Regions from separate parts of the Sphingobacterium sp. KH_072 genome, predicted to be linked through region 2. Evidence: riboswitches for the same ligand, from Rfam matches in the RefSeq annotation. Region 2 holds a riboswitch; the other holds the start of a gene.
The links. Region 2 has a riboswitch for thiamine pyrophosphate ahead of thiD (bifunctional hydroxymethylpyrimidine kinase/phosphomethylpyrimidine kinase). Riboswitches for the same ligand answer to the same signal wherever they lie in the genome.
Positions count from the first base shown of each region.

Region 1 (16,571 bases), 1.4 Mb from region 2:
GCACGTATGTATTTCTTGATATATATTCTCGAAGTCGAGCTCGAGTTGTACAAATGCCTTTAACAGCGCTGCCCGATTCGCGGTGGATTGTTGATCAATTCTGCTGTTCAAGACTTTGCTGCCAGAGTCGCCGCTTGGTTGCTCTGCATTTCCTTCGCGGTACAACAGAGGTGTCAATTGTGCCTTGAATTGCTGGGATTGCTGAGAGAACTTTTCGAACAACAAAATTAAATTCGAGTCATGATCCGTGTCCAAGAGTTGTATAGCGTTCGAATAATGATCTATTCGATCTTTATTTGCAGCGATGATGCGCCTTAAAAATATAGTACACTCTTCATTATTGTCTTGCATACAGATGTGTTTTAGTATAATAACAACGATCGAAATAACAGGTTGTTTATAAAATTTGACATTACCAGTATTTCCACCTGTTTTATCTTGACTGTTTGTTAGAAGATTGTGCTACCAAATATTCACTAATATAACGGGGATAAATACCTGCTTTTGCAGATATAGTACGCGGTTTTCACAGAGTGATACCCAGCGGTATAAGAATTGTGGCAACTATAAATACAATGAAAAACTTCGCACCCATCATGGTTCTGATTTCTTTGGTAGCAACTTCGTGCCAATCTGCTTCAGTTCGAGAAACCGAAAATGAAATGTTTGTGGTGAATGAACTTTTCTTGTTAAGGACGGAAGGAATGGCACTTTATGAGATAGCGTCTTCTGCTAGTCCGAATCCAGAAATACAGGTAGCATGCGAAAATCTGAAAAACTATTATGCCTCGACGCAGGAGGAATTCGTGTACTTGTGTGATGGGCGATCAGTTGCTATAGGCCAAGATGATTATGATGTGATTTGGCGACATGTTGAAGGTCATCTATTGCGAGATAGTGCGCAATTTGAAACAACATTTATAGAATTAAGTACAGATAATCTACTTCGGTCCATAGCGCTGCATGAGTTGATTTTGCAGCGACAAGATTGGGAAGATATCATGTATTATGCGTTTAAATCCTTACCTGAATTGTATAAGCAGCAAGGAGCGATGTCTCAATTAAAACAGTCAAGATACGCAAAAAAGTCGCCCGAGGTTATCGATGTAAAAACGGCAAATTTAACGCTTTAATGTACAATATATGTTTTGCGTTAAATACGCATTTGCTCGCCATGTAGAAACTAATTGGGCATGACTGTGGTTGTAAAATTACATCTGATAGTGAAATTGCTATCGTACCGAAAAACATCGATCTAATTACTAAAAACCAGAGGAGGTAACCATAATGGAAAATACAGAAAACTTAAATACAGGCGACGAAAATACAGGCGACGAAAGACCATTTAAAAATGAGAAGAAAGTGGCGGATGTAGTCAAGGAAGAAGCCAATGATAAACCCGCCGGTAAAATGATAAAATGGGTAATTGGGATTGCAATAGTGCTTCTAATTATTATCTATGCCATCTTTTTCCATCCTGCAGAATCAAATTGGTAGTCGATATTAATTGACTAATTGAAAATTTTAGAAATATAATAAAGCCATCTGTGTATCAATCTGCAGGTGGCTTTGTGTTGAAACTGAGTATTGCTTTGGTGCCTTGTTCTTCCGAACTCTCTAATAGTATCGTTGCTTGCAAACGATCTAGTATCCTCCTTACCAACGCTAAACCTACGCCTGTTCCATCAATCTTTCCTACGTTAGAAGAACGCTTGAATACGTGAAAAATGTTTTCTAATTCACTTTTGGGAATCCCAATGCCATTATCCTGAATTTCATAGACCGTTTTTAATTCTAGGCTATAGCTGTTAATGTGTAGTTTGGGTGTTGGATGGTCTTTGCTATATTTAACGGCATTTCCGATAATGTTTTGAAATACTTGGTGCAAAAGATTTCGTTCTCCCCAAATTGGCAATAATTCGCCGTAGGTGACCTCTGTGTGAAAGCTATTTTGAACCAATTTACTATGAGATACAATCTTTTCGATCATCTGCGTCATGGGTATGTCGGCATGCTCAAATAGATAAACTTTGCTTTTGCCAACAGAGAGTACGCTATCCAGCATGTTTTCTATATCATCCACACCATCCAGCAACATATCGATCCATCGCTTGTGGTCATTGTTTGCTAGCCTTCTAACGAGCATTTGCGAGCTCAATTTAACCACAGAGAGCGGGTTTTTGAGGTCGTGTGAGAGGGTAAATGTGAGCATTTCTAGCTCATTATTTAGGGATATTAATTTTTGGTTGATGCGATCCTTTTCCTCCGATTTAGCCAGCATCGTGTCATGCAAAAGGTTTCGTAAGTGTTGTGCGAAGTACAAATCGTTCGTGTCCCACGATTTTGCAGTATCTAAAACGACCCGTTGCCAAGTTTCGTGCGTATATATAGTATCTTCTACGCCGTGCTCCTCCACGGAAAGTTGTTGCCGGAGTGGGGTTGTTTGGTATACCAGATCAATTTCTTCTTGTCTAAACAGCATGATTTTAATTTCGGACTCTTTGCCTAAGCGAAGCGCCATTATCCCAGCAAAATTCAAATCTCCCTCAATCAGTTGTGCATAACGAAGTCGGAAATTACTATCTAAGAAAAGTGGTTTGTCTTTTATGGTTCGGATCAGATTGTCGATCTGATAGATTTGTTGTTTGGATGGCGCGATGCCGGAAACATATACTTGATCTGCTATGGAAATAGCCATCCCTTCTGCATGCATGATTTGCTGGATTTTTTCCAGATGATTGACTAGCGTATCGAAGATATCTGATTCACCCATCAGATCGGTGCGAATCCGCAGCAAGGTATCATGAATGTTCTCTTGAAACTCTAGCAAATTGTTCTTTATGCTAGATTCTTGCCTCTTGGCGGCATATATACACAGTAATTGGCATAGTTGGCGTTTGGATAAGTCAATGGTGCGTTTTGTAAAGCTGTGTGCCATTAATATACCCCAAAGTCGACCATTGGCAACTAGTGGAAACGAAATGACGCTTTTTGCGCCTAAGCTTCTTGCAAAATCCGCGTGTAATGCGGGCAGTGTGTAAAGATGAGATGTCTTAACAGTTACCTGTTCTTCTGTCAATTCGTGAAAAGAAACCAGAGGAGCAAATAGATCTGGGACATAACGATAGGTTGCGGCCAAGTAGTTGTCCACATCTTCCTGTTGCAGAAAGTCAGCCGAAAAGCGGCAGTTTATTAATGATTTAGAAGAATCTTCCACGTACTCTGCGATAACCTCACTGGAGTTGTTTTCATGAATCTGGCATACATACACCCGATCAAATTCCACGATTTGCAGAATGTTTTCCGAAAGTTTGTGCCATAGTGATTTTTGGCTAGATTCTAAGACATGAGCAATATCGTGCATGTGAAATGCTGTAGGCTTACTAATCGTGTTCAGCTCCCATTCCCAGTGGATGTGGTGATTTACTTGCGAAAGGTGTAGCATATATACTTGATCACCACAACACAATTCCAGCACTTTATTAGCAATCTCTTGATGTTTAATTTCTCGTACGATATCAAGAATCTTTGTCGATTGATGATTAAAGTGATTGGCTAAAAAATCACGAATATCTCGGCCGAGGTAATCTGTTGCAGGTCGATTCGTGATTCCGTCGATCGCTTCACTGATTCCTACAATATGGTCAAATGCATCAGTGCAGATCAGTATGCCATAAGATTGGATGAGATTTTTACGGTCGTGTGTTAGTTCTAACATAAATCCTACTTATAGAGTATCCTAATATAAGGAAAATTTTAATTTTATACAATGAGTTGATTTATAATTGTAAAGGTGTGATTGGTTGAAAAAACAATCAGGTCTAACTTCCAATATTCTTGATCTGATACGCTTGGAAGAAAATATTCTGTAGATGTTCAGCTACAAACAAAAAATTCATCTTACTGTTTAAACTTAAGCAGTCATCTGGAATCGCGTCTTTATAAGATGACATGATAGCAAGCATAAAACACAGACTTTAGAAAAACATCTTATGATTAAAATAATTCTTGCCGAAGATCACCTCGTCGTTAGAAATGGTATAAAGCTACTTTTGGATTCTCAAGAGGGATTAGCAGTGGTGGGTGAGGCCAACAGTGGCGAAGAAGTAATACGTCTGGTTGATAACGGTGGAGAAGCAAATCTGGTTATTACAGATCTGACGATGGAAGGAATTGGTGGTATGGAACTGATTCGCCGTCTGAAAAAAGAACATCCTTCCGTCAAAATCATCATTCTATCTATGTTGGCAGATATACCCTATGTCATTGAGGCATTTGATTTGGGCGTAGATGCATATTTGGTTAAAAACTCTGCCTACGAAGAATTGTTATTTGCAATTCAACAGGTGTCTAGAGGCGATACCTATATCTGTGCGGAATTAACCATGAATTTGCTGGATAAGATCCGATCGGCCACGCAGATCGAAGAAAGTCAAGCTGAGGAAAGGATTCATGTAGAAATCAGTGAGCGTGAAAGTGAAATTTTGCAATTGATTGGCGAAGGCTATACAAACATGGAGATCGCCGATAAACTATTCATCAGTAAGCGTACCGTAGAAGGACACCGCCAGAACCTGATCGACAAAATGGGGGTGAAAAACTCGGCTGCACTTATTAAAATAGCTGTTAAAAACAACCTGATTAGTTAGAAAATCTTAATAGGTAGGAAAATAACAAAATAAAACGGTAATTATTTTTTCGAATGATCTTTGTCATTCTCTTTATCGTACACAAACGATTATATTTGTGCATTCTAAATAATAGGAGTTTGAACCGTCAGATTATAAAACGAGACTAACGCTGATACTTAAAGTACGTAAAGAAAAGGATGAAAGAACAATACGGGGTATTTATAGAGAGATTCCAGAAACGTCTCCACGAGATTTTTCATAGCGAACACAATATTAATGATCTTAGCCTTGAAAGAGGTTTGCCGGATGAGGTGTGGCGCGGAATTATGGAACAAAACCCACTTTCGGTAGCTATTCCAGATCAATTCGGTGGCCGTGGTGCCAACGTTCGTGAGTGTCTTGGCATTCTCTCTGCAGCATCTTATGAGTCGTTGTCTCTTTCATTGACGTTTGGTATTAATATCGCTTTATTTTTAGAGCCATTGGCAAAATATGGCCATGCCGATATTCAGCAAGGCATATTTGATCGCTTTCTAAAAGAGCGTGCCATGGGCGGATTGATGATTACAGAGCCTGATTTCGGTAGTGACGCCTTGAATATGCGTACAAGCTATGTGGAGTCGGAAGCTGGTTTCAAACTTGAAGGACAAAAGCATTGGCAAGGTCTGACAGGTATGGCCGATTTTTGGATCGTAGCCGCTCGTAAGAAAAACCAAGCTGGTGATCTTGCTCGTGATGTAGAGTTTTTCGTGACTGATAATAGTAAAGCGGAGCAGCACATTCCGGTAGAGGAATATTTCAACAATTTGGGTCTGTATATGATCCCTTATGGTTTGAATAAAATTGATCTAACTGTTCCACATACGCACAAGCTACAGCAATATAGCACTGGTATCAAAATGATGCTAGATATCTTGCACCGTAGTCGCATGCAATTTCCAGGCATGGGCATGGGCTTTATTCAACGGATGTTGGATGATTCCCTAGCGCATTGTTTACAACGCAAAGTGGGCGCACAATCGTTATTTCACGTTGATTCAGTACAATACCAATTGTCTCGCATTCAATCGGCATACACGTTATGCTCTGGTATGTGTGCTTGGAGCTCTAATGTGAGTGGTGTCGAATTTGATCTAGCCACAGAAGGCTTGCAAGCTAACTCGATGAAAGCTTTAGTATCTGACTTGATGCAAGAATCTGCTCAGATCGCTGTTCAATTATCGGGTTCAAGTGGCTATAAATTGAATCATATCGCTGGTCGCGGTATTGTGGATAGCCGTCCGTTCCAGATTTTTGAAGGATCGAATGAAATGTTGTACACGCAGATCGCGGAAATCGTGGTGAAGCAGATGAAGAAAGCCAAAGAAACGCATGTTGGCACATTCTTGTCTACCTTCGAGCAAACCACACGTGTGATGGACAGATTCAAAAAGCACTTTGATATCTCCTTATCAGCAACCAACTTGGTGCAACGACAATTGGTGGTGCTAGGTAAAGCGATCGCCCGTTTGGTATGTTTGCAGTATGTAGATCATATGGTTTCTAAAGGATTCCGTACAGATCTATTCGAACAAGCTGCTAAACATGTGGAAATGGACGTGAAAGCGTTCTTGTCGGACTTCGCCGACTTCAACGATGCTGCTCCGATCGTAGAATACCAAGAAAAATCAGACTGGGCTTCGTTTATTTAAGCAAGCACCTTTAATCGTAAGAAAAGCCTGTTGGACGTATGTTCAGCAGGCTTTTCTCTTTCTATGGTGATGCGTTTAAAAGTTGATCTTGGAAAAATTCCAACGTAGCGTATCCACAATCGTTAATTGATTGCTATCTACCGGTAACTCTAGAACGATCTTGAGCGCTTGCATCGCCATCATACTGCCGATCATACCGGGCAGTGCGCCCAATACGCCATTGCTGTCGCAATCTGGAATATCATCCGCCTTAGGTGGTTCAGGAAACAAATCGCGCAGATTCTTACTGCCCGCATGATTGAATACGGCTAGCTGACCTTCAAAACCAAATATACTGCCATACACCAAAGGTTTTTGTAGTGCTACACACACATCATTCACCAGATAGCGCGTGGTAAAATTATCCGATCCGTCTACGATCACATCATATTCGGCTATTAAGCGCGTAGCATTGTCCGAATCTAGTTTAAAATCATGTGTTTCGACGCGGATCAATGGATTGAGCGCTTGCACAAAGCGCGCCGCGCTAGCTACTTTTTGGAAGCCTACATCGGCCATGCGGTGTATGATTTGGCGGTTGAGATTATGCTCTTCCAGCAAATCAAAATCCACGATGCCCACGGTGCCAATTCCAGCCGCGGCAAGGTATTGAATGACCGGAGAACCTAATCCGCCAGCACCAATCACTAAGATTTTGTTTTGCATGATTTTGCGCTGACCTGATACGCCGATTTCTTCTATAAATATCTGGCGGCTGTATCGAGAGAACGCCGTTGATTTTTCGTCCATGATTTATACGTTATGAAGTCCGCTGTATGCGCCATCCCAATCTTTCATAATGGGATCGTATCCCGAGCTTCTGATCAGATCAATAATCGTTTCCATGCTACGCTCATCACTAATCTCAAATTGCTCTAGCGATTGCGGATCTACCGCGTAACCGCCAGGATTTGTTTTAGATGCTGCGCTCATCGTTGTCACACCGAGCGGAATGATATGATTCCGAAAATGCTCACTTTCACGCGTAGAAATCGATATTTCTAGATCGGGATTCCAAATACGATAAGCACAGATCAATTGCAGCAGATGCCGATCTTCCATCACAAAATTAGGCTCGATGATGCCTTCGGCAGGGCGAAGCCGTGGAAACGACACACTGTATTTCGTGCGCCAATATTGTTTTTGTAGATAATTGATGTGCGAAGCATTGAAAAAACTATCTGTGCGCCAATCTTCCAAACCCAATAAAACGCCCAAGCCAATTTTATGTATGCCGGCTTTGCCAATGCGGTCGGGCGTGTCCAATCGGTATTCGAAGTTCGATTTCTTTCCTTTTGGATGATACGCTTTGTACACGTCTTGATGGTACGTTTCCTGATACACGAGCACCGTGTGCACTCCGGCCTGCTGCATCAATTCATACTCGTCCTGTTCCAGAGGTTGCACCTCAATGGATATTTGCGAAAAATGTGGTTTCAACAAGCGAATAGCGTTTTGGAAATATTCTACACCCACTATTTTATTGGCTTCGCCACTTACTAACAGCACATGTTGCAGTCCCATCGCTTTGAGCGCCATGGCTTCCAGCATCAGTTCGGCATCCGACAGCGTCTTGCGCTTGAGCTTATTGTCCATACTAAAACCGCAATACGTACAGATATTCTGGCATTCGTTGCTCAGATAAAGCGGCGCGTACAATTGTATTGTCTTGCCAAAACGACGCTGTGTGATGGATTGTGCTAAATGTGCCATCTGCTCCAATGCGGCTTCCGCCGCAGGCGATAATAGCACCAGAAAATCTTCTAGTTGATGACGATCTTTTTGCAAAACCCGTTTTACATCTTCTGTCGTGCTGGCGTAGATCTTTTCTTGGATGCTATTCCAATCGTGGGAAGCGAATGTTTCTTTGAATGTGGACATAAACGCGTTTTAATCTGTGAGAAAAGAGGTGAGCGGACTGGAAGCGATGCTACGCGTACTTTGTGCACCCAAACCCGCTTCGTATGCTTTGCGCCCAGCGATCACCGCTTCTTTAAATGCTTCGGCCATGCGTACCGGGTCTTTTGCTGCCGCAATAGCTGTGTTGACTAGAACGGCATCAGCGCCGATTTCCATTGCTTTGGCGGCATCTGACGGACTGCCGATTCCGGCATCTACGACGACCGGAACTTGACTTTGCTCGATGATGATTTCCAGAAAATCAATCGTGCGTAATCCTTTATTTGTACCAATCGGCGCGCCTAAAGGCATGACCACCGCAGTGCCGGCTTCTTCCAAGCGCTTGCATAAAACCGGATCAGCATGAATGTATGGCATTACCACAAATCCGGCTTTGGCCAATTCTTCTGTGGCGGCCAAGGTTTCGATTGGATCGGGCAGGAGGTAGCGCGGATCGGGATGTATTTCTAGTTTTATCCAATTTGTTTCTAAAGCTTCTCGAGCCAGCATCGCGGCCAACACCGCCTCTTTCGCATTTCTGGCGCCCGATGTATTGGGCAAAAGATGAAGCTGCGGAATATTAAGTGCATGGAGGAGTTGATCGGATTCGGATGCATGATCCACCCTCTTTAGCGCCATTGTAACCAATTCGGTTGAGGCGGCCATCATGGCTTCGCGCATGCGTTGTAAATCGCCAAATTTGCCCGTTCCTAAAAATAAACGGGAATTGAAATGTCTATCTGCAATCTTTAAATCGTTCATTGTAATATGGATTTAATGGATGTGATGTGTTGAGGATGTTCGGTGATGAGTGTAGAAACGGCTACGCCGTGTATACCCAGACCTTGTAAAGTCGGAATGTCTTCTAAGCAAATGCCACCAATCGCGTAAATAGGAGGGATAGCTTTGTCAAGCTGCTGCAAATAATCCATGATCTGGGCAAAACCTTCCATTCCCAAAATAGGACTGAGCTTTTGTTTGGTGCTGGTAAATCGCCATGGTCCTAATCCAATGTAGTCACAACGCTCCTCCGTTCTTTGCAGTATATCGGCGACGGTGTTTGCCGTTCCGCCAATTATTTTATCCGCGCCAAGCAGCGCACGTGCATCGGCGACGGGCATATCGGTGAGTCCGAGATGCACACCATCTAGATCAGTAGCACGCGCGGTATCCACGTGATCGTTGAGCAGACAAAGCGCTTGGTAAGAGGCGCATTGATTCTTTACGGCAGTGCAAAAATTGCAAAATGCAACATCTTTGGGTTGCTTCCAGCGGATCTGAATCCAATCGGCACCAGCATCAAGTGCCAGCCGAATATGTTGCATTTGTGCTGCTAAGGTATCTCCTTGCGAGATGTATTGTATTTTGGGGTATGTTGAAGGATTTAACATGGCATTATGTTGTTTGTTTTTTTTCTATAACGGTGCGACAATCCTGAAATGCTATAATCGGATTTGTGCTTTCCCAGATAGCACCGAGCAAAGCCAAGCCTTCTACTTTTGCCGATAGCGTTTGTGTAATATTGGTTGCGTCGATACCGCCTAAAGCGATGAGTTTGACCGCTTGATTGGTTCTTGCTGCCAATTGATGCTGTATCGTCGAGGTAGCGCCATAACCAGGCTTCGATATGCTCGGGAAGAACGGGCTCAAAAAAGCATAATCCCAAAATTCTTCTAGTTGGTTGAATGTAGCCATATCATGTACCGAAGTCGAAAATTTTACACCTTGCAGCGAAGGCATTTGTTGTAATTTGTGGCGATCTCTTTCGCTGAAATGGATGCGTTTAATGTCGAATTCTTGGACGAGTTCATGGTACGCATGCAAGACCAATTTTGGATGATGATGCGCTGGTATGCTACTTATGTAATCTGCAGTTTCCTTTGCCGTATACTCATATTTACGGATATGCAACCGATCAAGCCCAGCATCCAACAATTGGACAACTGTTTTTAATTCCTGATCAGCAGCATATTCTGGTGTGAGTACCATTATCATAAGTACAACTGTTTTCCCTGTTCTATGAATTCCTGTGATTTGTCAAACATTCCTTGTTCGGCGCTATCTCTAATCTCTTGGGTGATTTTCATAGAGCAGAATTTCGGTCCACACATCGAACAGAAATGCGCGACCTTCGCACCATCAGCCGGTAAGGTTTCGTCGTGAAATTCACGAGCCGTATCGGGATCCAGCGAAAGGTTGAACTGATCTTCCCAGCGGAATTCGAAACGCGCTTTACTCAAGGCATTATCTCGGTATTGCGCTCCGGGATGGCCTTTGGCCAAATCCGCCGCATGCGCAGCAAGCTTGTAGGTAATCACACCATCTTTGACATCCTTTTTATTAGGCAAGCCCAAATGTTCTTTGGGTGTTACATAGCAAAGCATGGCGCAACCGTACCAACCAATCATCGCTGCGCCAATGGCCGAAGTGATGTGATCATAACCGGGCGCAATGTCCGTGGTGAGCGGCCCAAGCGTGTAAAATGGTGCTTCGTCGCATTCCGCCAATTGCTTTTCCATGTTTTCTTTGATCAAGTGCATCGGCACGTGTCCCGGCCCTTCGATCATCACTTGCACATCGTGCTTCCACGCAACTTTAGTCAATTCGCCCAAGGTTTCCAGTTCGGCAAACTGCGCGGCATCATTCGCATCAGCAATCGCGCCGGGGCGCAATCCATCACCTAACGAAAAAGCGACATCATAGCGCTGCATGATTTCGCAGATATCTTCAAAGTGCGTGTACAAGAAGTTTTCCTGATGATGAAACAAGCACCACTTGGCCATGATGGAGCCACCTCTAGACACAATTCCCGTTACGCGTTGCGCTGTAAGATGGATGTATCGTAGGAGAACTCCGGCGTGGATCGTAAAGTAGGATACGCCTTGCTCAGCTTGCTCGATCAACGTATCCCGAAATATTTCCCAGGTCAAATCTTCCGCTACGCCATTTACCTTCTCCAAGGCTTGGTAAATCGGTACGGTACCAATGGGCACTGGCGAATTGCGAATAATCCATTCGCGCGTTTCATGTATGTTCTTTCCAGTCGATAGATCCATAATCGTATCAGCACCCCATCGGCATGCCCATACGGCTTTTTCTACCTCTTCTTCAATACTTGATGTGACGGCGCTATTACCAATATTGGCATTGATCTTTACCAGAAAATTCCGTCCAATAATCATGGGCTCACTTTCTGGATGATTGATATTGTTGGGGATGATGGCTCGTCCGCAGGCAATTTCGTTGCGTACAAATTCTGGCGTAATCCGTTGCTGCGGTGTGTTGGCGCCAAAACTATTACCAGCATGTTGGTGATCCATACGGTTGGTCGAGCTCTGTAATTGTTCAATGCGTTGATTTTCGCGAATTGCCACGTACTCCATTTCGGGCGTGATAATGCCTTGCTTCGCATAATATAACTGTGATACATTATGACCCGGTTTTGCGGCGAGCGGTCGGTGACTATATTCAAATCGAAGGTCATCGAGCTTTGTATCGGTTAATCTCGTTTTACCATAATCCGAACTTATCTCGTCGAGCATATCCACATCATTCCTGTTCACAATCCAGGATTCGCGCAAGCGCGGAAGTCCTTTACGAATATCGATGTTGGCTTGCTCATCCGTATACGGTCCGGATGTGTCGTAGATGGTGACGGGCGGATTTTGCTCTATCCGGCCATTGCTCATCTTGGTCGGGCTGAGCGTGATCTCGCGCATGGCCACCTCGATCGGGAATAGGGAACCTTTAATATAAACCTTCTGAGATTTTGGAAAAGGGGAATTGGAAATCGTGTGCTTTATCATAGCGTTGGTTTTTTCTGGAAAATAGATGGGAAATTTAACCTCCTTGCGTGGCGGAGATGATGAGGATGTGATCTTGCTCATGTAATGGCGTGTCGGCCCAGCGATCTTTGGGGATCACTTGTTGATTGATCGCTACCGCAATGCCTTTCGTTTTGCCTTGCATTTCGAGCGCGACTAAAGCGGCCACATCTTGCGGTGGATCTTCAAAAAAGCGTGTTTGTTGATTGATGTTGAGTGTCATATCCTAAAAAATTTATGTACATACATACACTTTAGGGAATGACAGCTATTGTGCGAAAGCACTGAAGATGACGATTCACTTTTCCCTACGCTGGTATGATCCAGATCAGGTTCAAAGGGTAAAATCTCAGCCTACAAACTATGCAGACACCCCTAAAGTACTTGGCTAATCTACGACAATAAAATGAAAGACCACGATTCTTTTCCTACTTTTGTATGAAGACCTTATGGGATATTTTGGAAAACCATAGGCTACCATGCACTAGAACGAATCATCACGTGGCAAAACTAAAAATCAACTATAATAAAGAGAAGCTCCAGTATAATTCGCCCATATTGAAATACATCATGGTCGTGGTCACCATATTTTTGGTGTGCTTATTTATGCCCAAGCAACCTCGATTTCGCTATGATTACCAAAAGGGAAAACCTTGGAATCATGAAAACCTCGTTTCGCCACATGATTTTGCTATCCTCAAAACGCAAGAGGAATTGGATCGTGACCGACAGCAGATTCTGAAGACGGTGCATCCGATCTATAATGTGAGCGATGTGGTGAGCAAGGAGCAGCTCGATCAATTCAATATCGATTTAGGTGAAAAATGGCAAGCGGCGCAATTGGATACTTTGCCTTCGCAAGATATTGAGCGCTATCGTGGTGTCGGAGTAGCCATACTAGACTATGTGTATGATCGTGGCGTGATCTCACTTAATAGTCGGTATCAATTAAAAGGCAGCACTTCGGCGACAGGTTCGGAGGCGGAGTACAATTTTATATTGGTGCAGGAGAATGTGGCACAGCAACGTAATACCGCGAATAGCTTTACCATAGAAAGTGCTTATACGTACATAGAGCGTACCGTAGATCGCAATCGTTTTGTGCTGCAGAAAAAGTGGCTCGCTGATTTGTTGAAGAACTATGTGGCGGTGAATTTGGTGTTCAACGAAGGGCAGACGGAAAAAGCCGAGCAAACGGCGCTGTCTAATATCTCCACCACACGCGGTATTGTACAACGCGATGAATTGATTGTGGAGCAAGGCAAGGTGATCAATAATGAGATCCTCCAAAAGCTCGAATCCTTGCGCCGCGTTTATGAGAATGAATCGCAGATGGGCGGTAAGCAGGGACTGGTGCTGTTTGGCAATTTCTTGATGGTATTGCTCATTATGGTTTTGCTCATGATGTTTTTGTACTTCTTCCGGCTAGATATTTACAACAATAACCGGTTGTTGATGATCATCTTTGCGGTCATCATTACCATGTTGGGGGTGCTGAGTTGGGCGATCAATATTAAAATCCCGAGCTTGTACTACATCCCGTATTGTATTGTACCTATTATCTTTCGAATTCTGTTTGATACGCGCGTAGCGCTTAATATTCATCTCCTGATGGTATTGATGGCGGCTTTGTTTGTGCCGAATAGTTTCGATTTCGTATTCCTACAATTGGTGACGGGTATTGTGGCGATTTATAGTATCCGTACGATGGTGAAGAGAGAGCAATTTTTGCTATCGAGTTTGTTGATTCTGGCTTCGTATATCATCTCCTATACGGGTTTGGTGCTGACGCGGAATGGTACGTTTGACAGCATTTATTGGAATGATATTTTGCCATTTGTCATCAGTGTCGGTCTTACCTTGTTGGCGTACCCATTGATCTATGCATTTGAAAAGCTGTTTGGCATCGTCTCGGATTTGACCTTGATGGAATTGACGAATAGTAACTCAAAACTGCTTCGCGAATTATCGATCAGAGCGCCAGGAACATTCCAGCACTCACTGCAAGTAGCCAATCTGGCGGAAGCTGCGGTATATCGAATAGGAGGGAACCCACTGTTGATTCGTGCTGGTGCGCTGTATCATGATATCGGTAAGATGTCGAATCCACTCTATTTTATTGAAAATCAAAAAACAGGAAATAATCCGCACGAAGAATTGACGCCAGAGCAAAGCGCGCAAATCATTATCTCGCACGTATTGAAAGGAGTGGAGATTGCGCGTAAAAATCAATTGCCAGAGGTGGTCGTCGATTTCATTCGTACCCACCACGGTACAACGAAAGTGGATTATTTCTATAACCTGTCGGTGAAAAATAATCCGGATAAATTGGTCGACGAAGAGCTGTTTCGTTATCCAGGACCCATTCCATTTTCGAAGGAATCTGCAGTGTTGATGATAGCCGATTCGGTCGAAGCTGCATCACGCGCGATGAAAGAATATACGGAGCAATCCATCAATAATCTGGTCGACAAAATTGTGGATCATAAGTTGATGCAAAAGCAATTTATGAACGCGAATATCACCATGAAAGAGATCTCACAGGTGGCCGCTATCTTCAAATCCATGCTAAAAAGTATTCATCATGTGCGTATAGATTACGATTTGTTGAAGAAGAAATCTGTGGAAGATTAAAAGAACTTTTTGACTGTCAAACCATTGCATCAGCAAGTGAAAAATTGCTTTGCAGAATGAAATTTTTGCGTTATGTTTGCACTGTCAATAACGGAGAGGTGCCTGAGTGGCCGAAAGGAACAGTTTGCTAAACTGTCGTACTGGAAACGGTACCGCGGGTTCGAATCCCGCCCTCTCCGCGAAAAACAACAAAAACCCATCTGCAAAGATGGGTTTTGTGTTTTTAAGGAGTTCGGGATGAGGACCCGCAGGGTTCGATTCGTAGCAGGTTCAAGGTTGAGTTCGGGGCATGCGGGGCTGAACCAATCCCGCCCTCTCCGCGAAAAACGGCCATTTGATTTTAAATGAGTTATTTTTGAAATTCTCTAGGGGAATGATTCGCGAAAGTAGTCTAATAATTTTCACAAATCATTGAACTCTTCTATCGAAATATGGACATTTGTATACGCTGACATCGCAGATATTTTTCTCAATCATCAATATCTCCAGGATATTGTTAACATAACCAAGCTGCATCGCTACATGCTATGCCATAATTATCTTTCAAATCATTAAATAAATTGCGGGACTTGTCATAACCGCTAAAATGTTTCTTTATCTCGGAAATTACGTCATTAAATAATCGTTGTTTCGCTGCAAGATTTCAATCTAGAAGACAGAAATCGATGGCTGGAAAAAGTGAAGTGTTCGGCTATCTAGATGCTACCAACCAAATTACAATATAAATTTCCACGGTAAAGATGTAGTTACATAGGATTTTAGCCACATCTTTTTTACTATTTTTCTCTAGCGTAATGATGATTACTTGTTGACCAATGCGCTGCTTTTAGATTAGGATGTTTTCCAGTGATCAATCATTCCTCCATTTTGCCATAAAATAAACCGTAATGATTGGCGTTTTGATATCAAATATTGGTGACTCATTTAGTAAAACGATATAGCAATATGAAAGATTAAGTCAAGCTATATCTAGCGTCCCGAATACCGAATAAATTACCATACTATAAACTATAATAATGAGGAGTAAAAATATGAAAAACCTAATAGGAGCGGGCATAGCACTATGCATGACTACTAGCTTATTTGCACAGACATCAACTGCAAACGGCTATTACGAGAAGGCAAGTCAAACTCTATCCAAAATAGAGAGTTTGTACGCCGTGCCTGATGGGAAGCATTTACTTCGAGAAAATTATCCATTTGATGATACCTACAGCGCGAGCTACCTTGCTGGTGGTGAAAATCAAAACAAAACCAATCCATATTCATATTTGTGGCCTTTTTCAGGAAGTTTATCCGCTTACGTGGCACTTCTAGAGCATCGTGACACTAAAGATGTGAAAAGCCATATCGATCAGGTCGTACTCTCCGGATTAGAAAACTATTATGACACGCGTCAGCCAGCAGGATATGCATCCTACATCAACAGTGCTGCACCATCAGATCGTTTTTATGATGATAATGTCTGGTTGGGTATCGATTTTACGGATTTGTACTTGCAGACCAAAGAACAAAAATATTTAGATAAGGCTCAAGAGATTTGGCGGTTTGTAGCAAGCGGTATGGATGATAAACTAGGCGGCGGAATCTATTGGTGCGAACAGAAAAAAGAATCTAAAAACACCTGTTCAAACGCGCCGGCAGTCGTGTATCTACTCAAATTGTACGAAGCCACCCAATCCCAAGCTTATTTAGATCAGGCGATTCAGCTATACGCATGGACGAAGGATAATCTGCAAGATCCGAAAGACAACGTGTATTGGGATAATATCAATCTTGCCGGCAAAGTGCAAGAAGCCAAGTATCCTTACAATACAGGGCAAATGATTCAAGCGGGAGCATTGTTATATAAA
Region 1 covers NZ_CM174457.1:2,691,804-2,708,374, reverse strand. Annotated here, with positions in the region: gene AC3IRT_RS12195 (hypothetical protein) at 1-351, opposite strand, end outside; gene AC3IRT_RS12190 (hypothetical protein) at 576-1,133, shown strand; gene AC3IRT_RS12185 (hypothetical protein) at 1,288-1,497, shown strand; gene AC3IRT_RS12180 (GAF domain-containing sensor histidine kinase) at 1,553-3,718, opposite strand; gene AC3IRT_RS12175 (response regulator) at 3,993-4,649, shown strand; gene AC3IRT_RS12170 (acyl-CoA dehydrogenase family protein) at 4,829-6,322, shown strand; gene AC3IRT_RS12165 (HesA/MoeB/ThiF family protein) at 6,398-7,111, opposite strand; gene thiH (2-iminoacetate synthase ThiH) at 7,115-8,242, opposite strand; gene AC3IRT_RS12155 (thiazole synthase) at 8,252-9,022, opposite strand; gene AC3IRT_RS12150 (thiamine phosphate synthase) at 9,019-9,651, opposite strand; gene AC3IRT_RS12145 (thiamine phosphate synthase) at 9,656-10,255, opposite strand; gene thiC (phosphomethylpyrimidine synthase ThiC) at 10,252-12,066, opposite strand; gene thiS (sulfur carrier protein ThiS) at 12,101-12,307, opposite strand; TPP riboswitch at 12,373-12,471, opposite strand; gene AC3IRT_RS12130 (HD family phosphohydrolase) at 12,586-14,718, shown strand; tRNA gene AC3IRT_RS12125 (tRNA-Ser) at 14,811-14,897, shown strand; gene AC3IRT_RS12120 (glycoside hydrolase family 76 protein) at 15,750-16,571, shown strand, end outside.
Region 1: it holds a riboswitch for thiamine pyrophosphate, as region 2 does, so the genes downstream of both, thiS (sulfur carrier protein ThiS) here and thiD (bifunctional hydroxymethylpyrimidine kinase/phosphomethylpyrimidine kinase) in region 2, are expected to answer to the same signal.

Region 2 (16,571 bases):
CGTATTGTCCGGATAAGGTCGTATTGTTGCATCATCGGATGACTATGGCACATCGACTGTACGATGAGTATGGTGCGGCAGCTTTGAATTATAAAGTGTACGGACGGAAGGATATGAAAGAAGGATTGGCCAATAAAGTGTATTTGGTGCCGCCATTAACCTTCAATAGTTACTTCCGAGCGACGAATGTGACACGGGTTTTTGCGTCGGGTTGGGCTAAATTGCAGCAGCATAATGATCTGTCTTTATACATTTCGGATCATGTGGATTGGGCTGATCTTTTGCACTATATTACGCTGGTAAAGCCTGTCGAAATCTGGACTATCCATGGTGATGGTTCTAAGCTGAAAATACATTTACAAGATCAGATCAATGTGCGAGATATTCAATCGGTTCCGCTGATTGCGGCAGGTATGGCCTAAATCAGTATCTAATCGATCAAACCTTTTTCAAATAACATCCATACGGGCGATTGCTCTCGTAATTTGTTGACAGCTTTTGTCATTTGCTGCACTACATGATCTACTTCTTCTCGTGTGGTATATTTGCTGAGCGATAGTCGGATGGTGCAACGCACGATATCTTCCGGCAAACCCATCGCGATTAATACATGCGAAGGTGCTGCACTGCCCACTACACATGCAGAGCCGGTAGAAAATGCGATATCTGGCAAACGACTAATTAATTCAGTAGCGAGCACATGTTTAATCGTGAGGTTGCTGGTATTGCCCAAGCGTGGAGAATCCGCACCATTGACAGAAATGTGCGTTATGGATTCCAATAGGGATGTTTCTAAGTAATCGCGCAAGGTAGCTACTGTTTTCCACTCATCTAATTGAATACCTTCAATAGCTGCTCCGAATCCAACTATAGCAGGCACATTATAGGTGCCACCTCGCAGTGCGCCTTCCTGATTACCACCAACGATTAAAGGTTCTATCTGGATCGGTTTGCTTTTGCGGCGACGCACATACAAAGCGCCAATGCCCTTCGGACCGTGAAATTTATGCGCACTTAGGCATAAGATGTCGATAGGGATTTGCGCTAAATTCAACGTATGTTGCTTACCTATATATTGCGTGGCATCGCAGAAAAATAAAATGCCATGTTGCTGGCATATTTCGGCGATCTCCGCTATGGGTTGTAACACGCCGGTTTCATTATTGGCCGCCATGATGCTCACCAAGATCGTTTCTGACGTGATTAACTGCTCCAATTGTGCTATTTCAATCTGTCCATTCGCTAAAACTGGTAAGTAGGTTACTTGGCAACCATTCTTTTCCATCTGCGCACAGGTTTCCAACACTGCTTTGTGTTCCGTCTTGCAAGTGATGATATGATTTCCGACGGAATGATATCGCGCTGCCACACCCTTTATAGCGATGTTGATCGCTTCTGTCGCGCCGCTGGTGAAAATCAATTCATTGGGGTCTTGGATGGAAAGTGCTTTTGAAATTTGCTGTCGCGCGAGCTGAATCGCTTCGTTGGATTGCCTGCCCAATCGATGTTGCGTGCTCGATGCGTTGCCATACGATTCTCTAAAATAGGGCATCATAGCGGCTAGCACATCCTCATCTACACGAGTTGTGGCATTGTTGTCCAAGTATATCATCCCATAAAAATAAGGTTTCTATACGAAGAAACCCGTTTGCCGAAAAGATAAACCTAGTCTTTGGATTGGATTAGCACATAATAGCGAAATGCTAAAATGGCCTGCTGAAATTTGGTCAATCCGGAAGGATCTAATTGGCTGTAGCTTGGTAGTACAGCCTTGTTCACTCTGTTTAGGAAACCGAAAAATTGCTTTTTCATGCGCGGTGGTTTTTAACAATGATAACACCACCATCGCCGAAAATGTTTTAAGAGCTTACAGGGACTACGGTTTTGCTACTTAATAGTTTATAATAAAAAGCAATGAGCGCTCCGATAGTCGCCATCCCGATACCCACCAGTAAAGGCGAATTGTAAGCCATGCCATACAACACCGGAATCCCGCCTAGATACGCACCTAAGGTATTTCCCATATTAAATGCGGCCTGCCCACCAGCGGCTGCCAATGTTTCGGCACCGCGTGCCGAATTAATAAGCGTGATCTGCAATGGTGAACCGATCGTAAAGGAAATCATTCCCGTCAGGAAAGCCAAGAAATAAGCCAAGTACTCTATATGAATAGTGAAGTAGACCAACACTAAGCATGCGGCCATAGATGAAAAACAAACGATAGAAGCTCGTACCGATCCAATACTATCCGAAAGGCGTCCGCCCAGAAAATTGCCGACAACCATGCCTAATCCGACCAATGCCATAATGTAACTCACATGCTCTTCTGGTAGATTTGCAACTTCGGTCATCAATGGTGAAATGTACGACATCCAAGCAAACAAGCCACCGGTACCGATAGAAATCATGGCGATTAAGATCCACGCTTCTTTGGTTGCAAAGTATTTCAACTGTTTGTACATGTTTTCAGCTTGATAATTAACTACTTTAGGAAGCCAAAGGAAAACGGTGACCATCGTTGCCAATCCACAAAGACTGATAATGCCGTACGTCCAACGCCAAGAATAATGATGACCAATGTACGTGCCGAGCGGTACGCCAAACAGATTGGCCAGCGTCATTCCTGTAAACATGATGGAGATGGCTTGCGCTTCTTTGCCTTTGGTGGCCAACTGTGTGGCTACGACCGAGCCTACACCGAAGAATGCACCGTGCGGTAAGCCGGATAAAAATCGTGTAATCATCAAAGAATTGTAATCTGGCATGATGGCAAACAGCGCATTGAACACCACAAAAAGCAGCATCAAAAATAAAAGTACATTCTTTGGTTGGTATTTGCTAGTGAATAAGACCAACGTGGGCGCTCCTACTACAACTCCTAAAGCATAGATAGCGATAAGATGCGCGGTGGTAGGAATGCTAATATTCTGATCTAAGGCAATATCCTGCAATATGCCCATGATGGTAAATTCGGTCATTCCGATCGCAAATGATCCGAATGCAAGAGATATTAAACTTTTCTTCAACATGTGGTAGGACTCTATATTGTATGATTTTAGATGATGCGGCGATAAGCTCACCCTTCTAAATTCGGAAGCAAATGTAAAGGTATTTGTCTGCTCCTGCAATACGGATTTTAGATCGTATTCATTTGCAGCAACGCGGATTGTATTTTACCAATACAAGTCGTCATTTCGCCTTCATCCATTCGTCCAAATCCGATGCGCATTCCAGCGATGTCCTTGTGTTGGTACAGTAGATTTCTAGGAATATGCAGGCCTTGTTTTTCGCATTGCGTGGCTAATTGAGATAGATTTATACGACGATTCCAGATTGTCCAGACGGCAAGACCGCCACGCGGCGATTCGAATTGCAGGTAATCAGAAAGTCGACTTTGTAATAGATTCACCAAATGCGCACGCCTTTGTTCATAAATCTTTAATGATTTCTTCGCATAGCGATTGATCTCGCCCTCGGCAATCATTTCCCCAAGAGCCAATTCCATGGTGATGTCACCCTGTCTATCAATAATGCCTAGATATTTGCGCATTTCCGCAATAATATCACATGGCGCTACGGTAAATCCTGTGCGGAAACCGGGTGCAAGCGTTTTTCCAAACGAGCCGAGGTAAATCACCATGCCATCTGTATCGGCACTGGCCATCGGTAAAATGGGTTGCTGATCATAGCGAAATTCGTAGTCATAATCATCTTCCACAATTGCAAATCCAAATTCCTGCGCTAATGCTAACAATTCCACTCGACGTTGTGCGCTCAACGTCACTGTAGTAGGGTAGTGATGGTGGGAGGTCACATACACCATTCTTACTTTCTCTTTTTGACATAAGGCGCGAATCCCCTCGGTATCCAAACCCTGCGCATCGACTGGTACCGTTTTCATCCGTGCACCAGACTCCTGAAAAATCATATTGGTAGCAAAGTAACTCAGCGCACCGACTACCACGATATCTCCTGGAGAAAGTATGACTTTGGAAATGATATATAAACTCATCTCGGTACTTCTGGTCACCAGAATATTCTGTTCACTGATGCGTAATCCGCGCGATTGATGCAGGTAGGTGCTCAATTGCTCCTTGAAATACTCGCTACCTTCGCTTGTGTAGCGATCGAGCTTCTTGATATTGCTCTTCCGCTTCAGGTTCGCTGAATAAAAAGTAGATAATTGATTGATCTGGGTGAGCCGAATGTCTGGGGCACCATCATCTAAGGTGAATTCACTGACGGTTTGTGTCCAAGGATTGTCCAAAATGTTGGATTTTTTGAATGCAAATCCGACCCGAGTGGGATACTGCTGTTTGTGCGAAGCTACATCTTCCGTATGAAGTGGAGAGCCAACTGTGAGCTTATTACTGAGTACAAAAACACCTCTATTTGGATGTGTTTCTACCCAACCTTGTGATTCCAATTCTTGAAAAGCGGCCACTACCGTTTGCCGATGCACTTTCAATAATATGCTCATACTGCGCGATCCAGGTAGTTTGCTGCCTTCACGCAACATCCCGCGCTGAATCGCGTTGGCGATCTGCTCTACAATCTGCAAGTAGATATCTTTCGTTGCGGATCGGTCGATCGACAAGGATGTAAGTATAGGATTTGTGACCGGACTAGTCATCATATAAAAAATGGTACAGTTTTGTAGTCCGGCAATATACTACATTTGCAGCACTTAAAATAAATACATGAGTCAAACTGTGAAGCGAGTGCGAACTACACCGTCTAAAAAAATGAAAAGTATCATAGCTATTGCGGGTTTGCTAACGTGCTCCACCGCTTTTGGTCAAATAAGTCGCCGAGATACCGCTCAAATTTCCGAAGTTATTATTCAGGAAAATAGATTACAAGTGCCCTTTAATAAGAATAGCCGTCATATTGAAATTATTACCTACGAGGAAATTCGGCGGATGCCAGTACGTACGATCAACGAAGTATTGACTCACATCAACGGCGTTGATCTGCGACAGCGCGGTCCATTTGGTGCGCAAGCAGATATTGGAATTGATGGTGGGAGTTTCGATCAAACGCTGGTTTTGGTCAATGGAATTAAGATGAGTGATCCACAGACAGGTCATCATAGTTTGAATCTTCCGATACCTTTAGAAGCGATAGAGCGGATCGAAGTAGTTCGTGGGCCAACCTCTCGTATTTATGGGATCAATGGATTGACGGGATCTATCAACATCGTGACGCGCCAAGCTGCATCCTCCGAGATTTTTGCGCAATCGTATGCCGGCTCTTCTTTCAAATCGGTGGAAGAAGAAGCGGGAAGGTCAGGTATTTATTATGGCATGGGACATCAGTTGGGCGGACAGTTCGTTCGAGAAAAACATCAGCATCAGCTCTATCTCACGACAGAAAAGAGTAATGGTCAACGTTACAATACAGCTTCTGAATCTTTCCGAGCTTTCTATGAAAATAAAATGCAATTAAGCGCGCAAGATGAAATCCAAGTAATGGGTGGATACATCGACAATAAATTTGGGGCTAATGGATTTTATGCGGCACCTGGCGATGTGGAATCGGAGGAGGTGGTACGCACCGCTATTGCCGCAATTAGCTCGCGACACGATCTTAATGATCGATTGCGCATCAGTCCGCGGCTGAGCTACCGCAATAACACAGATGATTACCGTTATTTCCGAAATGACCTTTCGCGTGCTCGCAGTGAGCACGAAACCGATGTCTGGTCGGCAGAGTTAAATGCGCGCTATCATACCAATTTGGGTGATGTGGGTGTCGGAGCAGAATCGCGTTGGGAGCGCATCGAAAGCACCAATATTGGTAATCATCGCAGACAAAATCATGGTTACTATGCAGAGTTCAGAACAGAATACATTCAGGATATATTGCTCAACATTGGAACGTATGTAAATTATAATTCACAATATGGTTGGCAGGCTTTTCCAGGCATTGATGTGGCGTATCATTTTCTGCCGCAGTGGCGTATCGCTGCCAATGTTGGTTCTAGCCAACGTATTCCTTCTTTTACGGATCTATATCTCGATCAGCGTCCCGGTAATATCGGAAATGCAGATTTGCAATCGGAAAATGCGTGGCAAGCCGAAGGAAGTCTTCGTTATCAGATCGGAAACTTCACGGCACAGGCAGGCTATTTTTATCGTAATGTCGCGCAGTTTATTGATTGGCAGAGAAGCAGCATAGACGAGCCTTACCAAGCAATGAATGTAGATAACAATCGCATGCGCGGATTGCATTTCTCGTCGGAATATGGGCAACCTTTGAGCGATCGCGCGGAGATCAAAGTGCGACTTGGCTATACCTATCTCAATCCGCGTGTGGCATCTACCACAGACGGTGTGATATCACGCTATCGGATCGAAAACCTGAAACATCAACTCAATAGCACCATCTCTTTAGGCGTAGATGCTTGGACATTCTCGACAACAAATCGATTTATCGAACGTGCATCTGCTACGGCTTACGTGATTTCGGATCTACGTGCTGCGTATCAGATCGGTTCGTTTACCGTATTTGCTGATCTGCAAAATTTGTGGGACGTCACGTATGTGGAAGCAGGAGCTGTACCAATGCCGGGGCGTTGGCAAACGCTGGGCTTGCGATATACCAAGCGTTAAGTTAATGCCACTCTTGTCGACCGAGCGACGTATCGGTCGGCAAGAGCTGTGCGGTATCTCGCACAGTGGTAGGGGAGATACTTTTTAAATTTTGAAGCGTTGGTTGTCCTGCATCTACCCAAGCCGAGTACCAATAGGAACCTACTAGATGAATAGAAGATCGCAGCCTTCGCTCGACCATGCCATTCAACGCTGCATGATATGCCGTAGCATAATGATCGGAATAATGTAGTCCAAGTACATTATTTCGCGTAAGATACGCGCGCTGTAGATTGGCGGGGATTTTTATAGAAAGTTCTTTCTCCACCAGCAGAACCGAATCAACCAGTTCGTAACTCTGTTTTACGATGTCCCAAGCTGTTTCTAAAGGGTCGGCGATGTACTTGGCTTTGCCAACCAGCAGATCATAATCTGTAGAAAACATTTCGGGCAATCGGGTTTCCCAAAACGCGTGAATGCCTATCTGATCTGTGTACTGGCCATTATAATTGGCGGTGGTGTGCAGCGGTACGTGCGCATCCGCGATATAGTGGCCTAAATCTGCTACATTTCTTATAATACGAGATAGGTCTTTTTCGGAGAATGCACTTACCAAGTTGCGATATGAACGATCAATTTGCCAGGGCACGATACCACGCGCATTCATCACCCTTTCCTGATATTTTTCTTTGGCTTTCGACCAATGGATCGGAATAGAGTCAGGCACTTCATCATAGCGATCCAAGTCGATAAAATGCCTAACGGATTCTGCAGAATCGACATAGCGACGCTTATCCGGGTCAATCGATCGTTCGGTGATTGTTTTAATGTGTTCTTTAAAAAATGCAGCAAGCTCCGTCGGAAGCGTATATACAGCTGTCTGATTGATAAGACGATGAGCAAAAAATCCCCAAGAACTGCATAATACAGCTAGCATTATCCCAACAAAAGCGATCAGCAACCTATTCATAATTAAGCGAATTTACATATTAAATACTGCTTAATGTATTGTTTTAAGAAAATTAATTTCTTTAAAACTTCATTCTTTCCATCGGATGGTATGGTATGCTGCGTCCCAAAATTGATATTCCAGCTGTGAAGCTTTTTCAAAAGCCAGCCACATGTGTATTTGGATTCTTTCTGTCGTGTTATCAGCCATTTTATCTGCGAAGGCAATCGCTTTTTTCACGCCTTCGGCGAAATCGTCGCCGCTGTATGTATCAATCCACGCTTGATACGGATTATTCGATTTGGCGTTTGCTAAAATATAATCACCCACCGCCTTATAAATCCAGAAGCAAGGTAGGACGGCTGCGATAGCCACTTCAATCGGCTCGAATGCCGCGGTGCTTTTCAAGTAATGGATATAGTGATGGCATATCGGCTGTATAGCGCTATCTTCATGAGCATCTTTCACGCTGAATTGTTTAAAATAGGTCTCATGCAGCGCCTTTTCTACGATCAGTGCGTTTTTCCCGAAGTCAAAAAATTGCATCGCTTGTTCATTTTCTCCGCTCTTACTACCAATATAGGCTAGCACGCGACCAAATTGTTCGAGATAGCGGGCATCTTGCTGCATGTAAAATTGAAATTTTTCCAATGGCAATGTACCGTCTTTCAATTCCTGAATGAACGGCATGGCGATGATATGATCGTAAAGTGCGGAAATATTAGTCCATGCTTGATTGCTCCAGCGCATAAGTATGTAGTTTTTGAGGGTTATGAAAATGATTAAGTGGACCAGATCCTTTTCCAATTCGCAAATCTGCGCTGGATAGTAGTGCGGTGTACACGTAGTTCAATGCTTTGGGCACAGCTGTTTCCAACACGTCTCCCATTGCTAAAAAAGTAGCAATAGCACTAGAAAGTGTACAGCCTGATCCGTGCGTGTTCTTCGTTTCAATCCGTTCCGAATGATAGGATTGCACGGGCTTTTGCTGTTGTAATAGCAAACTAGTCAGCTGTGAGCCGGCAAGATGGCCGCCTTTGGCCAATACAGCTTGCGCGCCACTTTGGATGAGTTGTTGCGCCGCGATTGCCATCTCCGACACCGTTTGGATTTCTTTATCCACCAAGACACCCAATTCATCCAAATTGGGAGTTATGATCGTCGCTCTCGGAAATAGCAGTTCTACGCAAGCAGCAATCGTATCTTCTTGGATGAGTTGATGACCACTGGTAGAAACCATGACCGGATCGAATACGATCGATCCCCTATAATCCTGTAATTCGGTATGAATACAGCGCACTAGCTCGACCGAATGTACCATGCCGATTTTGATGGCGTCGGGATAAATGTCTTCAAAGATAGCTTTAAGCTGATCTTTGACGGCCTGAGTCGGGATATCGTAGATTTGGCGAACGCCTTGTGTGTTTTGCACGGGCAAAGCCGTTAGCACATTCATCGCATATGCGCCAAGCGCAGATATGGTTTTGGTATCGGCTTGTATGCCTGCACCGCCACTTCCATCAAATCCAGCAATACTTAATACGGTGGGAACTTGGTATTTTTCCATGTTGTTTATCCGAAGTCAGAAAATTAATAAAACGGAATACCATGGAAAAAATGGAAACAGATCTTGGCAGATCTGCTACGCGCTTTTCCCTACGTCGGTATGATCCGAATCAGGTTCGAAGGGACTGTCTCAATTCTTATGAAAGAATACCCCTAAAGCCACTCAAATATATTAAAAATATCGATCAATACTGGTAAACTGCTATATTTTATCGATAGTTTACGAATTTGTAATATTTAGCTTTAAATTTTCTTTTAAGTGTTTTTAGTTAAATATTAAGAATTATTTAACATTAAAGTAATGTTGCTAATCGATATTTGACTGCGAAAACAAATAATGATTATGAAACTTAAATTAATTGTCGCTTTACTCTTTTTTACTGTTATTTCTATCGCGCAAGCGCAGATTACCAGTTCCACGATTTCAGGACGGGCAACGGATGAAAATGGTAAACCTTTGCCGGGTGTGTCTATTCTTGTTACTAATAATGGAAATGGTGCCAGTTATACGTCTACCACGAATGCGGAAGGGCGCTATACAATTGCTAATCTCAATCCAGGTGGCCCCTATACGCTACAAGCTACATTCATTGGCTTAGCAACAGATGTGATTACCAATGCCAGTTTGAGTTTAGGATTATCTAATTACAATTTTGTACTGCAAGAAGAGTCGGCACGGATAGAAGATGTGGTAATTAATGGTAGAGTGAATCATAATGTGAGAGGCGGTACGCGAATCAATGAGGCGCAGATTAAGAGAATGCCATCCATTAGCCGTAGTTTGCAGGATTTCACACGTACCACGCCGCAAAGTTCCAATAACTCTTTTATGGGAACCAATTTCCGGTACAATAATGTGACCTTAGATGGAGCTATTAATAACGATGCGATCGGTTTTAGTCCGTCCTTGGGTGGACAAGGAAATACTTCCGGACAACCGGGTAGCAGTACACGTACCAACCCCGTTTCGCTGGATGCGATTCAAGATATCCAAGTATATTTGGCGCCATTTGACGTAAAGATCGGAAACTTTCTAGGCGGAAGTATCAATGCGGTTACACGTAGCGGATCTAATGAGGTAACAGGATCGGTGTATGCTTTTGGACGAAATGCGACGATTACCGGTCGGAATCGTGCTGGAGATAATTCCAGATTACCATCATCATTTTATGAATACCAGACTGGTTTTCGTTTGGGCTTTCCAATCATTCGCAATAAGCTGTTTTTCTTCACTAATCAGGAAATTACGCGAAGACAGGATCCGGTTATTTTGGCAGCGGGCTCGGAAGATATGCCCGTCATTAACCTAGAACAGGCACAGCAAATTACTGATTATTTATCTAGTCGTTATAATCTCGATGCTGGTGATTATGGGGATTACAATACCTACTCCCGCTCGAACAAATTCTTCAATCGCTTGGATTGGATCATCAATAATAAACACAACCTATCGATACGCAATAATACGATCCTTTCCCAAGCAACCAACTTAGAGCGTGACCAGCAAAATTTCCGTTTCGGGAGCATAGATTTTCGACAAGTGAACAATCAAAATTCTACGGTAGCCGAGTTGAAAAGTCATTTCAATAGCGCGATGTCCAATAGTTTTTTGTTAGGGTATTCTAATATTCACGATTACAGAAGACCATCTTCCGATCCGGCATTCCCACAGATAGAAATCTCCTCTGGCGGAGGAACGATCTTTTTAGGAACAGATAGAGAGGCGAGTATTTTTGACCTGCGACAACGAACGTTTGAACTCACCAATAACTTCACTTGGATCAAGGATAATCATCAATTTACGTTTGGCACGCACAACGAGTTTTATAATATCGATTATGGATTTGTCAATGGTTGGAATGGTCGAATTAATTATGGTAGTGTTAATGCTTTTCTAAACAATCAACCGAACCGTGTACGTACTAATTTCAATTATGAAGATAATACGCGAGAAAATATCATTGACAATCCACCCGCTCAATTTCGGGTAAATCTGTATAGTTTATACGCACAAGATGATATACAGATCGGACAGAATTTGCGTTTATCACCCGGAATAAGGTTTGATCTTGCTCAAATGCCTACCAAACCTAGTCTGAGCGCCAAAACGACAGAATCTCCAATCGATCCGCAGTATGGTACTACCTTCACCTACACACAGCCTTCAGCCATTCGTAATGAATTTCTGGGTCAGATCCAAGTATCTCCGCGAGTAGGTTTTAATTATGATGTGTTTGGTACGAATCAATTAATCATGCGCGGAGGTACAGGCATATTTACCGGAAGAATTCCCTTCGCTTGGCTAGGTTATGCGTATTACAACAATGGAGATAGCTACGGTGCATTTGACAGGCGATATACCTATAACGGTGATAATCCGGTTATGCCTGCGCCTGGCTCGGATCCAATTTTCGATTCGATGACGGGTGAAGGTACTGCTGGATTTGTTCGAAATCAGGGCGTAAATCCTAATAACGCTTTGGGAGCTACGCAAGTAGATTTGATTGATAATAATTTTAAAATGCCGCAAGCTTGGCGAAGCCATTTAGCATTTGATTACTTGACCGAAGATCGATGGAAATTCACGTTAGAAGGTATCTATACCAAGGTGATCAACGATTTGCAATTCACTTATGTCAATTTGAAGGATAATCCAATCTACTTACCCTATGATACTGATCGCCAACAACCGATTTATAGACCAGTAGATGGTTCGCAAGCAATAAATCCGTTGTATACCAATGCTTATTTATTATCAAATACCAATAAAGGACATCGCTATAGCATTACCGGTCAGGTGGCAAAGAGTTTTTCGATGGGATTTGATTTGATGGCAGCCTACACGTACGGCCAGTCTAAAGATATTACCAATGGTATTCGTAATTCGATGGAATCTAATTGGCAGCTCAATCAAGCGCTCAATCCTAATGATCCGCAACTCGCTTATTCCAATTTTGATATCCGTCATCGTATCGTAAGTACGATGAACTATAGAACAGAGTGGATGAGTAAGGGAAAATATGTATCTAATTTTTCGCTATTTTTTAATGCACAATCCGGACTACCATACACGCTGGGATTTGTAAACAGCACGATCAATGGTACAGCACAAAACATCAGTCTGGCCTACATTCCATCACTGGAGGAGACTGCGATGTTTTTTGCACAAACCGATGCTGGGAGAGCACAGGCAGCCGCTTTCGATGCATATATCGATGGGGATAGCTATCTGCGAGGCCGACGCGGAAACTTTACAGAGCGTAACGGAGCACGTACTCCATGGAACTATCAGGCCGACTTTAGATTCTCGCAAGATTTCAATTTCACTAGAGAAGGCCGTCGTACACAAACACTGACATTCACGTATGACATCATCAATCTGACCAATCTCTTAAGTAGAAATTGGGGCATTCAGTATTTCTCTCCCAATACGTTCAATTCTACATCGAGTGTCGGTCTATCATCGGGCACCGCTGGAACGGCTACGACTTATCCTATTTACACATTTGACCAAGGTAACGTAACTGACTATTCGCGCGATTTCTTTGCATCGCGCTGGCAAATGCAGTTCGGATTGCGTTACAGCTTTTAATGAATTGCTTGGATTGAGCTAGGCCGCTTTTTGTATCCGGTAACTTAACAATACGAGATCCCGAAGATTGTCTCTCTTGAACAATCTTCGGGATCTCGTATTTTAAAAGCTTGAGCAGTTTTTTTATTTTGACTTGAAATTGCTGCGCAGTATGCGAATCGCATTGAGAATAGCGATCAATGAAACACCCACATCGGCAAAAACCGCTTCCCACATCGTGGCCAAACCGCCAGCGCCTAATACCAATACAATCCCTTTAACCACGAATGCCAAGGTGATATTCTGCCATACGATTTGCTTGGTCTTCTTTCCGATGCGAATTGCCATCGCAATTTTAAGCGGATTATCATCTTGAATCACGACATCGGCGGTTTCGATGGTGGCATCGCTTCCCAATCCGCCCATAGCAATACCTACATCACTCAGCGCTACCACAGGAGCATCATTTACGCCATCGCCGACAAAGGCCACGGATTCTTTTTTGCTTTTGATTGCGTTTACTTTATCGACTTTATCTTCTGGCAATAGATCACCATATGCTCGCTCGATGTTGAGTTGTTTCGCCACATACTCCACCACACTCGTCTTATCGCCGCTCAACATGGTGCTTCGCACGTTCAATTGGTGGAATTGTTTGATGGCTTCTGCAGCGGTATCCTTGATAGCATCCGCAATCGTGATGTATCCAACGAATTTGCCGCCATAAGCGACCGCTATTACGGTGTAAATGATGGACGCAACATCAACTTGATGGGCAATCTTGAACCTGTCCATGAGTTTAAAATTCCCAACCAATAATTCTTTTCCGTCCGCTAGTGCACGTAAGCCATGTCCGGGAATTTCTTCTGCTTCATCTAAGGCAATAGAACGATCTACTTCACCTACATATTCGTGTATAGCGGTCGCAACTGGATGCGTGCTCATGCTTTCGATCGCGTTGATCAGACTTAACATCTGTTTTTCATCGAACTCTGCATCAAATTTTACCTCTTGTACTTGAAAAACGCCTTCGGTCATCGTTCCGGTTTTGTCCATCACGATGTGCTGAACATTGGCTAATGCATCCAAAAAATTACTTCCTTTGAACAAAATACCATTTCGGCTGGCTGCTCCGATGCCACCGAAATAGCCTAGCGGAATAGAAATCACCAAAGCGCAAGGACAAGAGATTACCAAGAAAACTAATGCGCGATACAACCAGTCATTGAACTGATAATTGTCTACCACAAAATAAGGGAGCAGTGTAATACCCAAGGCGCAGAAAACGACAATAGGCGTATATACCTTTGCAAATTTGCGAATAAATAGTTCTGTTGGCGCTTTTTGTGCCGTAGCATCTTGCACCAATGCTAAGATTTTGCTCAGCTTGCTGTCGGTGTACGCTACGGTTACCCGAACTTGGCTGGCCGTATTTAGATTGATCATTCCTGCTAGCACAGGTTCGCCTTTTTTCTTTGTGTCAGGTTTACTTTCGCCAGTGAGCGCTGCGGTGTTAAATGTAGCTCGTGCGGACAATAATTCTCCGTCGAGCCCCAATTTTTCGCCCGGTTTTAGTTGGATGATGTCACCGATTTTAGCTAATTCGGCTTTGACTGTTTTTGGATTGTCATTTTCCAAGATCGTCACCTCGTCTGGTCGCTGATCCAGCAAGGACTTGATGTTGTTTTTGGCACGAGAAACGGCTAAGGTCTGAAAAACTTCGCCGACTGCATAAAACAACATCACAGCAACACCTTCCGGGTATTCGCCAATGTAGAAAGCGCCCAATGTAGCGATGCTCATGAGGAGAAATTCAGAGAATACTTCTCCTTTCAACATGCTGCGAACAGCATCCTTCAATACAGGAAGTCCCACAATCAAATACGTGACGACGTACCAAAGCAGTCGGTTCGTCTCTACAAACCAAGCTGATTTGAGCCAATTGTTATCAAAGCTGATTGCCAACAACAGCAGGATAAGTGCTGAAGTGGGTGCTAGAAACAGCGTCCAAGAGCTAGCATCATCGTCATGGCTATGATCATGCCCATCATCGTCACCATGTATGTTTTTCTCTTGTGCAACCGGTTCTGAAGCATCCGATTCCCTGTGTAATAGTGCTTGCGCGCCAGCATTGGTGTACACTTTCTCTGTTTGGTTGCAGCACATTCTTTCGCCTTTATCGTTGTACGTATGTTGATGTTTCATAATAGTTTCCTTATAATTTGCCGGTCATCTATGAGCCGAAAGCAACATGATTTATATCCTGTTTTTTTATAGTCAAAGTGATTTACAGGTGACTACCTACTATAAGAAGGTAATCACCTGTTGGGTTTTAGAGAATCATTGGACTTATCTTAATGCGCATGCCCTTCTTCGCCTGCGTCATTTAGTTTAGCGTTAATGAAAAATCCACCACTAATGACGATTTTGGTGTTTTTAGAAATTTCTTTTACAGGTGTAATACCGGTGTAGCCCATGTACGAAACACCTTTGGCGACCTCAATCCGTTCGAAGCTCAATGCGCCCTCATGATCCGCATCTGCTTTGTTTGCATGATCATTCTCCTTGACGTGATCGTGTTCTTCACCTTCTACATGCACGTGCGGCTCTTCAGCCTTAGCATCTACTTGAATGAAAACGTAGAATTTTCCGTCGGCTTCGACGATAGCTGCATCCGGCACTGCTACCGATGCCACATCGCCAATGCTCAACGCTGCCGTGATGTTCATACCATCGATAAGTCCGGTCTTATCACCTTGTATCGTGCTATGTACTGCGATCGTTTTGCTATCACTTTGGAAAGTAGAACCCACATTGAATACTTTGGCTTGATAGACCTTCGAAGGATTGTTCGTTAACGTAAAGTCGACCACTTGGCCAACTTTGATTTTGGGTAAATCCTTTTCAAAAATTTGAAGATCGAGGTGTAATTGACTATTATCGATAATCTCCGCAATAGGCGAGGAGACATCGACATAACTACCGACTTTAGAATATACTTGACTAACTATACCCGATACTGGGCTCGTGACGTTGAGCACATTGCGTAGATTGGAATCGTTCACTTGATCCGGATTGATCCCCATTAACAATATCTGCTGACGCAGCGAAGCGCGTCGTGTACGTAGCGTGGTGAGGTCTGCCTTTGCATTTTGCAGATTACGTAATGCTCCCGCATTTCCTTCATTGAGTTCTTGTTGGCGCGTGAGCTCTTGCTCTGCCTGCGTGATACGGCTGGCGATCGTAATGTATTCTTCCTGTAGTTGTACGAATTGCGGATTTTCGATCGTAGCGACCACTTGGCCTTTGCTGACGCGCTGGCCAAGTTCTACACGCAAGTTTTTGATCACACCGCCGTACAATGCTGTGATGTCTGCTTTATTTTGATTGGGCACCCGTAGAAATCCATTTACGGTGATGTTAGCCGTTAGGTTTTTAGTTTCTAGCGAACCTAATTTTATACCGACAGCATCCATTTGCGCTGGTGTGATTTCTGCAATACTAGATTCTTCGTCGTGATCATCATCGTCATCATGATCGTCGCTTTCAGCCGTCTGTTCATTGTTTTTATCGCCAAATTTGCACGCATTCAAGCTTATCGTTGTAAAGATAAGACTGAGTACAAGCAGTATGATGTTGAAATATCGTTTCATTGTGGTACTATTTATTGATGAGATAGTAAATTTGGATCACAGCATCGTTGACTTGCTGTATACTTTTTAAGTAATTGATTTTTACGTCGGTGGCAGTCTGCAAAGAGAATAGGTATTCCATATACGTAATATCACCGGTGCGATAGCTTAATTGTGCAGCCAAAATGATTTCTTCGGCGTTGGGCAAAGCTTGGTCTCTAAAGTAGCGGTACTGAAAGAGGCTTTGTTCGTACGCCCGT
Region 2 covers NZ_CM174457.1:1,276,433-1,293,003, forward strand. Annotated here, with positions in the region: gene AC3IRT_RS05970 (MBL fold metallo-hydrolase) at 1-422, shown strand, start outside; gene AC3IRT_RS05975 (cysteine desulfurase family protein) at 431-1,612, opposite strand; gene AC3IRT_RS05980 (hypothetical protein) at 1,666-1,812, opposite strand; gene AC3IRT_RS05985 (MFS transporter) at 1,860-3,029, opposite strand; gene AC3IRT_RS05990 (aminotransferase-like domain-containing protein) at 3,137-4,636, opposite strand; gene AC3IRT_RS05995 (TonB-dependent receptor plug domain-containing protein) at 4,746-6,614, shown strand; gene AC3IRT_RS06000 (zinc dependent phospholipase C family protein) at 6,616-7,563, opposite strand; gene tenA (thiaminase II) at 7,633-8,292, opposite strand; gene thiD (bifunctional hydroxymethylpyrimidine kinase/phosphomethylpyrimidine kinase) at 8,264-9,109, opposite strand; TPP riboswitch at 9,179-9,273, opposite strand; gene AC3IRT_RS06015 (TonB-dependent receptor) at 9,452-12,700, shown strand; gene AC3IRT_RS06020 (heavy metal translocating P-type ATPase) at 12,824-14,884, opposite strand; gene AC3IRT_RS06025 (efflux RND transporter periplasmic adaptor subunit) at 15,034-16,332, opposite strand; gene AC3IRT_RS06030 (CusA/CzcA family heavy metal efflux RND transporter) at 16,340-16,571, opposite strand, start outside.